DNA from 3 places in the Paenibacillus sp. FSL H3-0302 genome. Region 3 is predicted to be linked to each of the others. Evidence: riboswitches for the same ligand, from Rfam matches in the RefSeq annotation. Region 3 holds a riboswitch; each other region holds the start of a gene.
The links. A riboswitch is a leader RNA that binds a small molecule or an ion and turns the genes downstream of it on or off. The one in region 3 is predicted to bind cyclic di-GMP.

Region 1 (4,290 bases), 2.0 Mb from region 3:
TAACTACCAAATGTGGGTTACCCCGTCCTAAGTCAGATGGTGATGCAGCGACTTTGTAACGGATAATGGTTTGATTGGAAACATATCGAACGGATTCGATTTGAAGGCTTGGATATTGCTTAACTCCAGTATTGATAGTATCCCCTGCTTGATGATTAGATTGTAAGGGAATATTCCGATCACTGTAAAAAATGAGATTCCGTGCTTCAAACCTGTAGTCCTTTTTATCATCCTTTAATGTATCGGGTGTCTCATATACTCCAATGAGTTTCTGGCTTTCAGGATCGTATTCTAAATAACCGTATACCTTTGCCTTGGCACCGGATTCACTAGTCATGATGTTTTCCTCTGTAGCAAATCCAGTATATTTGGATAGATCAGATTTAGTATCAAGTGATAACAGCATTTTCATTTTTTCTCCATCAGTTACAACACCGTTCAAATTCATTGTTACTCCTGAACTGGAAGTTTGAAGATTATACTGTTGACCGATGCCGTTATTTAATGCATTGCTCACACTTCGACCACCAATTTTATCCCAATTAATCGTCATACTAGCGAATACAGGAATGGCTACAAGTAAGAGGCAAGAGAAGACAATACTGATAGGAATAACCTTTTTATTAGACCTAGGAGTATTCTGGGAGGCATGCAGATTTCTTTGACGTGTATAAGCTTCTTGTTTTATGGCAGTCCACATCAAATCATAATCCGGTCGGGGAATATGTTTATCTTTTTCAATATACAGACTCATTACTATTCAGCTCCTTTAGTTGGGTTCCACCCATTCTATTTAGTATTTTAAGTCCCTTGTTCAGTCTGGATTTTACAGTTCCTTCGGGTATGCTCATAACTTTAGAGATCTCGGGTACAGTCAATTCGTTTATAAAACGAAGGACTACTACCATTCTGATTTTGTCGGAAAGCTGACTGTATAACCCTTGTAATTCTTTTTTAGTTTCCTGTCGATCCAAACGTTTTTCTACAGGGTTTGATTCCTCAGACCTGGATAGTAAATAATTACGTACTTCTTTCATCCACCCCGTCTTACGCCTTTTGATCACACTGTTGCACTCATTCGAAGCAATTCGTAAAATCCAAGCTTTCAAGTTTCTTACCTTCGACTTATCCGCTAAGATAACTTTTACAAATACCTCTTGGGAAATATCCTCCGCATCTGCCTGATTTTTCATTAAGTAGTAACAAAAATAATATACTTGTTCTTTATAGAGCTCGAAAATTTCCCGGTCACTCATTTTGCTGCACCCCCTGTCTTTACTGTTCTCATTAATAAGACTTATAAGCGTATGTAATCGTTCATTTTTCATTTTGATTGTAGTATTTCTTCTGAGTATCATAGCGAATTCGAATGGAAGATAAGTCGTTTACAGGTAATTATAACCATGATAAAATTAGCGGTGGGACATGCGTCCGTAATCTATTAAAACTAATTGAATGTCCGCGTTAAAGGTAAAATCATCGAAAGATGATGACACAAAGCCATGGGTCTAAAGCCTTTCGACAGAAGGAAATGATCGCCAGGCCGCCATAGGGATGTCTTATGAAGCATAAAGGATAGCTCTAAGAATATGTAGTCTATTTTGAGCTCTTTTATTATTTCGACCTATACGGCGTTACATTATCGCAAGGGGCCGAAAGGGGAAGTACATGAACAGTTTTTTCAAAACAATAGGTACTAGTTTGGCAGTAGGTGCTTTATTGCTGTCCGGAACGATCGGATGGATGTCTAATCCAGGAGTAGTGTCAGCAGCTACCTCAACAGTAGTAACCGCGGATCAGATGATCAACAAAGTAACGGCAGCCTCCAAAGCAATAAAGAATTTCCATCTGGATGTGACCAAAAAACAGGATATTCAAAGCGGCGGGGTGCGTATCAGCAACACCAACACTCTGAAGCTGGATATCAACCGTCTGCCGAATTTTGCCGCAGCAGGCACTGTCGCTAGTAGTCTTTTAGAAACATCGTACAGTCTATATGCCAATGACAAGGAGTTTTACTATCTTGTAGACGGAAGTGAACTGATCGATGAATCTGAAGATGAAGGTTACGACGATGACGGGGAGCCAATCGATCCTGATGCACAATATTGGCTTGGACTGGAGAAAACGGAATGGGATGCCTTTTACTCTAAAGGCCAATACGATCCTGTTTCCATGCTTGATTCGGTCAAAAGTTATAAAAAATCCATGAAAGTCAGCACTGCTGGCGCACAAACAGTCTTACAATTCACGGTAACCGATCCGACAGCAGCTAAGGGGATAATCAAACTCTATGACCAGGAGAACCTCTGGGATGGAGAGACAGTTCAACCCAAAAGCGTAACGTGGAAATTATTCGTCAATACTAAGACCTGGCAAACGGAAAAGCTGATAGTCGATCTGAGTTATGTGCTGGTAAGTGATGGAGCCAAAGATACATACACCACGAAAATCGAAGCTAAATATTCCAAAAATAATAAAGGTGCAGCCATTGTAAAACCGGCCGAACTAGAATAATAAGGACGATTCATAACGAGCGAAAAGCGCTGTTCAGCGGAACAGCGCTTTTTGTTGTATCCAACAGCAGTTCTTTATTAGTTGACAAGAATAAATCATTGCTGTAATTTATATGTATGCGCATGTATATAATAATTTATCTAAATATAATTTAATGAAAGTTGGGAAAAAGATGATAGCACTAGACACAGCATTAACTTTTCGCAGAGGGCTGACATTAAAAAACCGAGTGGTTATGGCTCCAATGACCACGCGAATGAGCTTTTATGACGGTGTAGTAACACAAGATGAATTGAAATACTATTCGCTAAGAACGGGCGAAGTAGGTGCGGTCATCACTGCGGCAGCAAATGTACAAGAGGGTGGAAAAGGATGGGAAGGTGAACTTAGTGTTTCCTCCGATGAATTTATTCCTAGCCTCAGCCGATTAGCATCTACTATTAAACGAAATGGAACAAAGGCTATTTTACAGCTATTCCATGCAGGAAGAATGACAGATTCAAAAATATTGCGTGGCGTACAACCCGTTTCCTCCAGCGCCATTGCTGCCGAACGCCCGAATGCAGAAATTCCAAGAGCATTAACAGAAGATGAAATTTTCGGTGTAATTGAGGATTTTAAAAAAGCGACTCAACGTGCTATTCAAGCTGGATTTGACGGGGTAGAAATTCATGGAGCAAACACATATTTAATCCAACAATTCTTCTCTCCACACTCCAACCGTCGTGAAGATCAATGGGGCGGAAGCTTAGAGAAAAGATTTAATTTCATTAACCAATTAGTGGATGCAGTTATTGCTGTCGTTGACAATTCAAAGGTTAAGGATTTTATTGTCGGGTATCGTTTTTCTCCAGAAGAATATGAAGAGCCTGGAATTAAAATCACCGATACCTTTTATCTTATTGATAAATTAGCTGATAAAAAGCTGGATTATCTGCATATTTCATTAGGGGATTTTAAGAAAGTATCTGCATCAGAAGATTTTAAAGAAAAATCAATCCTGCAATATGTACATGAGAAAATCAATGGCCGTGTACCTTTAATTGGGGTAGGAGATATCCGTACCAAACAGGACGCAGAGGACACGTTGACAAATGCTGAATTAGTAGCAGTAGGACGATCTCTTATCATTGATCCTCATTGGACAAGTAAAGTGCTGGAGGGTAAAGAAGATATCATCAGAAGAGTACTTGCTGATCAAGATAGAGAAGAACTTGTAGTAGAGAATGGTATTCTAGAATTCCTTAAATTAATGATGCCTGATCGTTTACGCTAAACCCAAACACAGTTTTGAGGTCTAAATCTATAACGTTCCGCGGTAAATTCCGCGGAACGTTATTTTTCTGTAACGACTCTATTCCCTCTTTAAGATTGTTGTCGTATGTTTCAACATTCGATTCATGAGATTTCGCCGTTCTGTTTTTATGTCGGTGTCGCTTCTCTTTAATGCGTCGCGGATGGGGATGATCTCTGTAATTTTCCTGCCGCTTTTTATTCTTCGATCTACACAAGTCGGGATGTAACCTACGTTAGTTATACTCGTGTGTCCTTTTTCATCCTTCTTTATTTTAAGCGTAAGAATGATACCGCTTTGTGTATAAGGAATATTCATTAGTTTAGTCGAAACAAAATTCCCCAATGAGTAAATAACGAATTGTTTTTTTCCACGAAGCGCTAACGGTTGAAGAACATGTGGGTGAGACCCCAGTATGATGTCGGCGCCATTTTTAAAGAAGAGATTGACCAGCTCTTTTTGCCTCTTGTTTGGAGTGT
Region 2 (4,290 bases), 680 kb from region 3:
TGTAACATAAGCATTAAATTTCTCTTGACTGAGACTTCTGTTTACATTGGACCACTCTGGAGAGGTTCCCGGTAAGCTCTGATGGAAGGTCATCGCTACAATGCCACCCTCTTGATGCCATTCAATTGCACTGTCTATAACAGCTTGCCGCTGTTCTGCGATCGTCTCTTCGGATTGATTATTAATCGCCCCTAATTCATAACCATGTAGAACAGCATTTTGTCCCGAAGTATTCTTCAGCTTATGAACCAGTTCATCTGGACTTTCTAGATAATCATGCTGGCCGGACAAGAGCCCTTTGCCACGTAGATTTACCAAATTACTTAGTAGTTGCTTGGCTTCTTCAGAAGCCGAAGGATTACTTGGTATAGCCGGAGGTAGGGAGGAAGAAACACTCATAGCCTTCGGAAGACTTTTAACCTCTCCCCAAGGCAGCAAGGAAAAAATAATAAAGACCGGTAACATAGTAAACAACAATCTGTTTTTCTTATAATATTTACGCAAATAAATCCTCCTTTCGGTAGCTGTACTGCCTCCACAGGTGTTAAAAACATACCTGTTATCGGACAATCGTCTTCTGACCTAATGAGGACTATAGCTTAGTAGCTCTGCAATAACGCAGAGCCACTAAGGATCGACCTTTAATTTTCATCAATCAGGAGACATCCGGAAGAAAAAGTGCACTTGCTGGAACTGTCTCTTTAGCTTGACTAGCACTTTCCCACATCAAGCGGACTCTCGCATCGCCTTCATTCTCGTAATACTCCACCTTGATATCATATAGCTGGCCAGCCTTCAGCGTTATAGTGCCCTTACGCTCAGTACCACTTTGCTTAGTCCAACTATCAATCACGGATTCCCCATTCACCCAGACACGGATACCATCATCTGAGGTAGTGTAAAATGTATATTGCTCATTATATAATGGCTTGATTTTACCGCTCCAACGTATGGAGAACCGATCAATCCCGAGGGCGGCATCCGGCGAGCCTTGCCGCCAATTGAAATCGATTATTGCATCAGTTCTGTTAAGAGCTGCTGCTCCCGACAACTGCATGTTGTTGTAATACTCTCCTGCAAGCCCCTTCGCGAGAGGAATTGCTGCCTCCCCCTCTTCTTCGGAAGGTGCCGGCGCTGGTGCGGCGCTAGGTGTCGGTGCCAGACCAGTATTTAATTTATCTCTGGTCAGGGTATAGTTGCTATTCATAAATGTTTTGATTGTGTCTGCACTGTTATTCTCGTAAAGCATTTTTCCCCAGCTCATCATATACGTCCATTTACTTTGCGATTGCTGAAGCTTCTCCAGATTAGGCATTTCACCATTTTCCCCGATCGCAATCGGTTTGCCTGCGGCTAGACTCAATAAGCTGTCATAGTATTTTTGCTGGTAATCATTTTCGTATATATCTGCTGCCAGAATATCTACTTTATCAGCACCTGGATAAGTTAGCGCATAAGGATCTGACCAAACATTGGGAGCATTCGGACTCCATACCCATAACAAATTATTTAATTTATGAACGTTAACAAAACGGTCATACATAATATTCCATAGTTTAGAAAAGTTATTTTTCTTCCCCCACCAGAACCAGTTCCCGTTCATTTCATGATAGGGTCTCCAAAGCACCGGAACATTGGCATCGCGCAAGCTTTTTAAAGAGACGGCCACCTTATCAAGCTCAGCGATCAGATTGTTATATTGCTTGGTACCCGGTGTAACGTAACTATCGAACTCACTCTGGCTAAGTGTTTTTTTCACATTATCCCAGTCATAAGAGGTGCCCGGCAGGTTAGCATGAAAAGTCATAGCTACGATCCCGCCCGCTTTATTCCAGTTGATGGCGCTGTTCACCACATTTTGACGTTGCCAAGCCATCGTTGCTTCGGACTGACCACTGATCGCACCCATTTCATAACCGTGAAGAGCCGCATATTGCCCGCTGGTTCCCTTCAGCATATTGTTAATTTCATCTGGACTTTCTAAATAGTCATGTTGACCGGCAATAATACCTTTTCCTGAGATCGAGTAAAAATAGTTAAGCAGCTTTACGGCTTCAGGTGAGGCACCTGGGGTAACTGGCGTTCCAGAATTTGAAGCAGCTATGACAACAGACGGCGAAATTCCAACAGCAAGCGGAAGTGCAGTCAGAAACAGGACGAGTGACAGAAATGCACCAAACAATCGATACGTACGGTAAGCTTTCAAAATAATCTCCCTTTCGGTAGCCAGGCTGCCACTCTTTCGAAGGCCCTATAGCTTTGCGTCCCTACCTTTCGATAGGTTTGCCTTTTCAATTTAAGAGAAATAATCTCTCTTACCGTAAGTATCGACGACAATTAATGATATATTTAGTGTTTTTATGACTTTTTTTGATAATTGAGTCAATTTACCTGTTTCAAGAAATTTTGAATTGGTTAAATAGATAGGTTAGACCTATGAAATGAATTGTTGTAGTTCTATATCATTCCAGTCTAAAGTAATACGTATGTTATCTTCTTCTACTAATTCAGACCCCGTCTGTACCTCTATAAACTCAACATCCGTCAAAGCAAGGATCGCGTGCTTCGTTCCTTCCGGTATACGTACCACGTCCCCAGCCTTCACATTATGTTTTTTCTCATTCAGCACAATACTTGCTTCGCCGCTGACGATTGTCCAAATTTCACTACGCTTGCGATGTAATTGATAGCTGATATTATTCCCCTCGGATATAAAAATCCGTTTGGTCAGCACTTCATTGCCTTCATCATATTTCACATAATCAATAACTTTGTAATGGCCCCAACGGCGTTCCTCGTACATCGGTCTTTGTTCAAAGGTCTTCAGCACTTCTTTAATCCGTGGGCTCTCAGCTTTATGGGTAACTAGAATCCCATCCGGGCTAGCCGCAATGATCAGATCCTTCGCACCAATTACCGTAATCGGAATGTCCAGCTCATTAATCAAGCAAGTCCCCTCAGAATCCGCCGTCACAAAACCTTTTCCTACATGCTTGCTGCTCATTTCCTCTGTCAGCGTATTCCACGTTCCAAGATCCTTCCAGAATCCATCATACGGCTGCACCACAATATGTTCTTCTTTCTCCACCACTTCATAATCAAAGCTGATGGAAGACAATAGCTTATACTGCTTCTGCAATTCTTCATATCCTAAAGGCAACCCTTTACGCTGCAAAATATCTAACAAGTACCCTAAGCGGAAGGCAAACACTCCGCAATTCCACAAGGCATTTTGTTCGATGAGCTGTTCTGCTTGTATGCGGTCTGGTTTCTCTTGAAAGTGACTCACCTTCATAAAACCATTTTCCCCCGCCTCTTCGGTGGTAGGAATAATATATCCGTATTTCTCTGAGGCATGTTCAGGAACAACACCCATTAGAGCCAGATTTGCTCCACTTTCCAGCATGGTCCCCTCAAGCATAGCTATGGTATCGAAAAAAGATGCTTCTACATAAGGGTCAACAGGCAATATTGCTACCGTCTCCGCTGGAGAAACACCTGCCACTGAATAAAGATAGGTAGCTGTTAAGGCGATAGCCGGAAAAGTATCCCGACGCTCCGGTTCAACGATAATCGGCACATGACTTCCCAGTTGGCTTTGTATCATTTCTACTTGGCCACGGCCGGTGGCCAGATAAGATGATTCTGCCATCCCTGCTTCCTCCAGCTGTCTCCAGACACGTTGTACCATGGATTCTGGTTCACCTTGAGGGCTTTCAAGTACCTTTAGAAATTGCTTTGAACGTGAGTCGTTGGACAACGGCCATAACCGTTTACCTGAACCGCCTGATAGAAGTACCATTTTCATAGAATGAACCCTCCTTGAATTATGGAAATCGAGCATATTTGAATTGTTATCAAAACGTCAGCTTCCACTTAGCCTTATTTCGAGCGGATGCACTAAAAAAATTTGTTAGGTAGAAACCACTCCAAGGGATTTTGGACTTCCGATCGCTGTTATCCTCAGATTTCCTGATTGAACCGCTTCTCGCGGTAGAAATCCGAGGATAGCATATGCTTTCGAAGCTAGCTTTCCTACGGAAATCTTTCGGGCGAACACTCCGTTTCTACAGTTCCAAATTCCCTTTCCGTTCTTAACCTAACCAACTTCTTCTTAATACTTGATCCGTGCGTACCGGGCTGTACCAGCCGGAAGCAAGCACGTTTTTCTAAAGATTTGTTTCTGCTCCGGGGGAGGCAGCTGCAACTGCAACAACTGTAAGAACAACTGCAACTACAAGAGCAAGACTAGTTGCCACCACAGAGACAATGACAACTACAACTACAAAT
Region 3 (4,290 bases):
GCAAACACATTATAACCATATTCAAAGCCTAATACTGATGCCTCTGACAATGGACTGTTGTATACGCCAAAGGAGGCACGGGAATCGCTTAGCTGATGCAGCGGAGAGAATAAATCTCCTGTTTTACTGTCGTGCAGCACCAGATGGCGATGTGCGAAGGTTCCGCGCTGGGCATCTTGACCGCTCAGTCGGATGGGCGTTCCATTTTTCAGAATGGTAGCGAAGGCTAATGTTTCAGCTAGTGCCCAGTCGACCTTTTCACCCTCATTCAGTGCATCTTTACGACGTTGTAAAATGCGCTCCAGCTTCGGATAAACCTGGAATCCAGCAGGAACCGTCAACAGTTCACGATTGATCTCCTGCAGGCTGGAGATGGATACCGCTGTAGTGTTTGCCGCTGCGCGGTCCGTTTGTAGAGGAATGAAGGCTTTGGGTTCTTTTTTCTTATGATTGCCTTCCTTCATAGTATCGTACGCACGCTGCAATACGCTTTCTGCTTCAGCATTCATCTTTTGTACGTCTTCGGCGGTAAGAACCTTTTCGTTTTTCAGTCTCTCTGCATAAACCTTGTAGACGGTTGGATGATTGCGAACCTTGCCGTAGACAATAGGTTGTGTGGTTTCAGGATCATCCATTTCGTTGTGACCATGACGGCGGTAGCCGATGAGATCAATTACGAAATCTTTTTTGAATTGATGGCGGTATGCGCTAGCTAAACGTACAGCTGCTACGCAGGCCTCTGGGTCATCAGCGTTGACATGGACTATTGGGATTTCATACCCTTTGGCGATGTCACTCGCATAATGCGTAGAACGGGAATCTTCACTTTCAGTCGTAAAACCAATTCGGTTATTAACAATGATATGGATCGTCCCACCATTTTGATAACCTTGAAGTTTGCCGATATTAAGCGTTTCTGCAACAATTCCTTCACCTGGAAAAGCAGCATCGCCATGCATCAGCACCGCCATAGCTTTACTGGTATCAATCTTCGGCAGTCCTGCAGTGCTCCGATCTTCTTGTGCGGCACGAGTGAAACCTTCCACGACAGGATTGACGAATTCCAAGTGACTTGGGTTATTCGCTAGTGTTATTCTTGTGCGTACGGTTTCTCCTTCACGGACAGCACGGTCTGCACCGAGATGGTATTTCACATCACCTGTCCAACCATAGTTAATGCCTGTGGAGCCTTCGGAAGGGAAAAGCTCCTTGTTCGGAGAATGATGAAACTCTGAAAATATGATATCATAAGGTTTGCCCAAAATATGTGCAAGAACGTTGAGGCGGCCGCGATGCGCCATGCCCATCAAAATATGCTCCGCACCGTCATGTGCAGCAGCACGTACGATTTCATCTAACATCGGCACAAGAGCATCATTGCCTTCAAGACTGAAACGCTTCTGACCTACAAAAGTCTTGTGGAGGAAGGTTTCAAATTGCTCTACCTGAATCAGGCGGTTCAGGAGCTCTTTGCGTTCTGTATTATTTAGGGGTGCTGGTGAGCTGGTGGATTCTGCCTGTCTATTTAGCCATTGCAGTTCTTTTTCTTCATGCACATGCCCGAATTCATAGGCGATAGTCTTGGTGTATGCCTGACGCATACGTTGCACGGCATCCCATCCGGTATGCACATCATTCGGCGCATTTTCCCATATAAGCGTGGCAGGCAGTGCGATCAGGTCTTCGCGGGTCAGCCCATAGGTTTCAAGCTCAAGATATTTTGCCATGGGATTCTGATCGCGTACCAGCGGATCAATTTCAGCGGCCATATGGCCATATATACGAATATTGGCGATTAGCTTGGAAGCTCTTACTGCTTTTCTAAGCCATTCGGTGTCTCCCGAGATGCGCGGCTGAGGAGCCGGTTCGCTATCCGGAGTTAGGGGAGGAGGTCCCGAATTTGTAAAAAGCTCGCGATAATTATTTTCTACGGTGGAGGGATCTTTCACAAACTGTTCATATCTTTCTTGAATGTAGCCTAAATTGGGTCCGTAATACTTACTCCAAATGGATTCGTTATAGGGCTCTTTGGCTGCCATGAATACATCCTCCTTAACGGATGAACTCCATACGTGACATTTTGTGTCAACGCTTACTGGAGCTGTGATGATTGCGGTTTCATTTCTCATCTTATTGTGCTACTTTCGGCCACTGTAATCAATTCATTCTTTCGTCCAATACGTTCGCAAAATGGTATGGGTTAGCTTGTTCTAATGAAAAGAAGGGTGTTTCTTCTCATTACCCATTCTAAAGGCCTATTAAAATGATTCTATTATCCTTATTTTTAACTATTAGGTCAGTAAATATTTATTTTGCTAGTACAATTTATTTTATGTAACGGACGAGTATCGTGATAATCGGACAAGATCTTTGAAAAAAAATCTTTTATTTTTCGTTTTTAAAATAGAAAGTAACCAGGAATCGACACACTTTTCCGCTTTCTTTTTGTATAATGTTATTGCAGATAGTAATTTTATAGTTTTTTAAGTAGATCCTTTCGTGAAAAGGGTCCAGTAAAAGGTAAACTTGCCGAAAGGCAGGGGCACAAAGTCGCGGGTCTAAGGTAGAGATACTATGACAGCCGGATTGCCTGGGGACGTAAAATCTTAGGGGGAGATTTTTTGGAAAAGTCCAACCAGGGTAGCAACAGAGAACAGCAGTTTATTGATCTGGATCAAGAGTGGGTACATTTATTATTAGCAGCTAAGAAGGCTGGCATTAAGGCAGATGAAATCCGCCAGTTCTTTCATGAGAAAACTGTGCAGATCGTGCAGTAATACATTAGAGGGGTTACATATCGAAAAAGGGCACAGCGGTTCTTCGCTGTGTCCTTTTTCGATATGATTTAGTAGAAGAGAGGATCGTACCAGATTAGTAGGAAGTATTAATCCTTTTGATCGAGCTTCCATTTCTGATAGTCCAGAAATTCTTTGAATTCGCGTTTGCTAATGCCTGAGTCCATAGCTTCCTGCACCAATCGGAACCATTCCGAATCTAAATGTGATTCCTCTGCATCATTGGGTTCTCCATAGAGTAGGGCATGAATGGATACCTGAAGCGCGTCAGCGATTTTTTCGATAAACTGGATGGATGGATTGGATTGGATGTTTCTCTCCACGTTGCTAAGATACGACTTAGCTACATCTGCTCTGTCCGCAAGCTCAGATAGGGAGAAACCCTTGTCTAGGCGGAGCTGCTGGATACGTTGGCCCATATTCTGTGGCACTATGCTGACGCCCCTCCGTAATTTTTGTTATTAGTATAGCAAATATCAATAAATCGGACAAAGTTTATTGTAAAGAGAAGAGCAGCAATCTGCTTATCCGTGGCCGGATTCAGGATCTGCTGCTCTTCGAGTATTTTATTAAATTACTTTATTGATCTTAGTAGTCTTTTTTCGCACCTTGTTTAGCTACGAAATCCCAAGTCAGTGTTAAGCTATCGCCTTGGAAAATATTTTGATCTTGGTTATTTTCCACAAATTCGAATTGGACGGAGAAGCTGTCGTTGGTACCGGCTTTAATACCGGATGCTTCGGTAAAGAGTTGATCCCAACCTGTATTTTTTACGAGATCCGGATGCTGACTTTTTAAAGCAGCAAGTGTAGTCTCATAAACTACATTTTCAGGAGAGACGATAGGTACTCCTTTATCATTATTTCTAAGGAATTTAACTTTAATGAACTCGGCTAAATCCAGGTAGTTATCTCCTTTAGCATCCGTGATTTGAGTCGATGTATTCAGAATAATAGATCCGATATCGAGCGAACCATCGTTTTTCAATTTGAAGGATTTAGTTACAGTATCACCTGGTTTCAGGTTAGGAATATTAACGATGACAGAAGGGTCGGAGTTCAGATCGAGCGTGCCCGCTGCGAATGTAGCTGTGCTTTGCGCAGTGTCGCTAAAGTATGCGAAGGTTCCTCCGCCGATTAATGATAAACCCAGTGCTGCAGATGCTACGCCAAGACCCAATGTTTTCTTGATACCCATAATAAAATTCCTCCTCAAATTTGTGTTTGAATTTTTTATAAAATTTATATATTGTATCTTCCGGTTCGTAAGCGGAAGTGGACAATCAACTTAGGGCTGTGTTTCTGTTGGGGGCGGTGAGGCTGGCAGTAGGGCAGCATTTTTCTTTTCTAATGCAGCTACAGCCTTCCAAGAGGTATACAGAGCATAGAGCAGAAGCATCAAGCCAGGCACGATCATGAGGACTACACTTCCAGCTTTGGAAACCGCGAAATTCATAGCGTAACCGACATAGGGTACAGTGACCCCGGTATACTGA

Region 1: it holds a riboswitch for cyclic di-GMP, as region 3 does, so the genes downstream of both, MHH50_RS10615 (DUF6612 family protein) here and MHH50_RS01930 (anti-repressor SinI family protein) in region 3, are expected to answer to the same signal.
Region 2: it holds a riboswitch for cyclic di-GMP, as region 3 does, so the genes downstream of both, MHH50_RS04770 (glycosyl hydrolase) here and MHH50_RS01930 (anti-repressor SinI family protein) in region 3, are expected to answer to the same signal.

Annotation. Positions count from the first base shown of each region.
Region 1 is NZ_CP150284.1:2,429,026-2,433,315, forward strand. Features, by position in the region: gene MHH50_RS10605 (DUF4179 domain-containing protein) at 1-754, opposite strand, end outside; gene MHH50_RS10610 (RNA polymerase sigma factor) at 738-1,256, opposite strand; cyclic di-GMP riboswitch class I at 1,460-1,551, shown strand; gene MHH50_RS10615 (DUF6612 family protein) at 1,669-2,517, shown strand; gene MHH50_RS10620 (NADH-dependent flavin oxidoreductase) at 2,672-3,793, shown strand; gene MHH50_RS10625 (CapA family protein) at 3,872-4,290, opposite strand, start outside.
Region 2 is NZ_CP150284.1:1,117,677-1,121,966, reverse strand. Features, by position in the region: gene MHH50_RS04775 (glycosyl hydrolase) at 1-504, opposite strand, end outside; gene MHH50_RS04770 (glycosyl hydrolase) at 656-2,206, opposite strand; cyclic di-GMP riboswitch class I at 2,219-2,298, opposite strand; gene MHH50_RS04765 (sugar phosphate nucleotidyltransferase) at 2,435-3,808, opposite strand.
Region 3 is NZ_CP150284.1:433,805-438,094, forward strand. Features, by position in the region: gene MHH50_RS01925 (2-oxoglutarate dehydrogenase E1 component) at 1-2,039, opposite strand, end outside; cyclic di-GMP riboswitch class I at 2,510-2,594, shown strand; gene MHH50_RS01930 (anti-repressor SinI family protein) at 2,622-2,777, shown strand; gene MHH50_RS01935 (helix-turn-helix domain-containing protein) at 2,885-3,214, opposite strand; gene MHH50_RS01940 (TasA family protein) at 3,384-3,992, opposite strand; gene MHH50_RS01945 (signal peptidase I) at 4,083-4,290, opposite strand, start outside.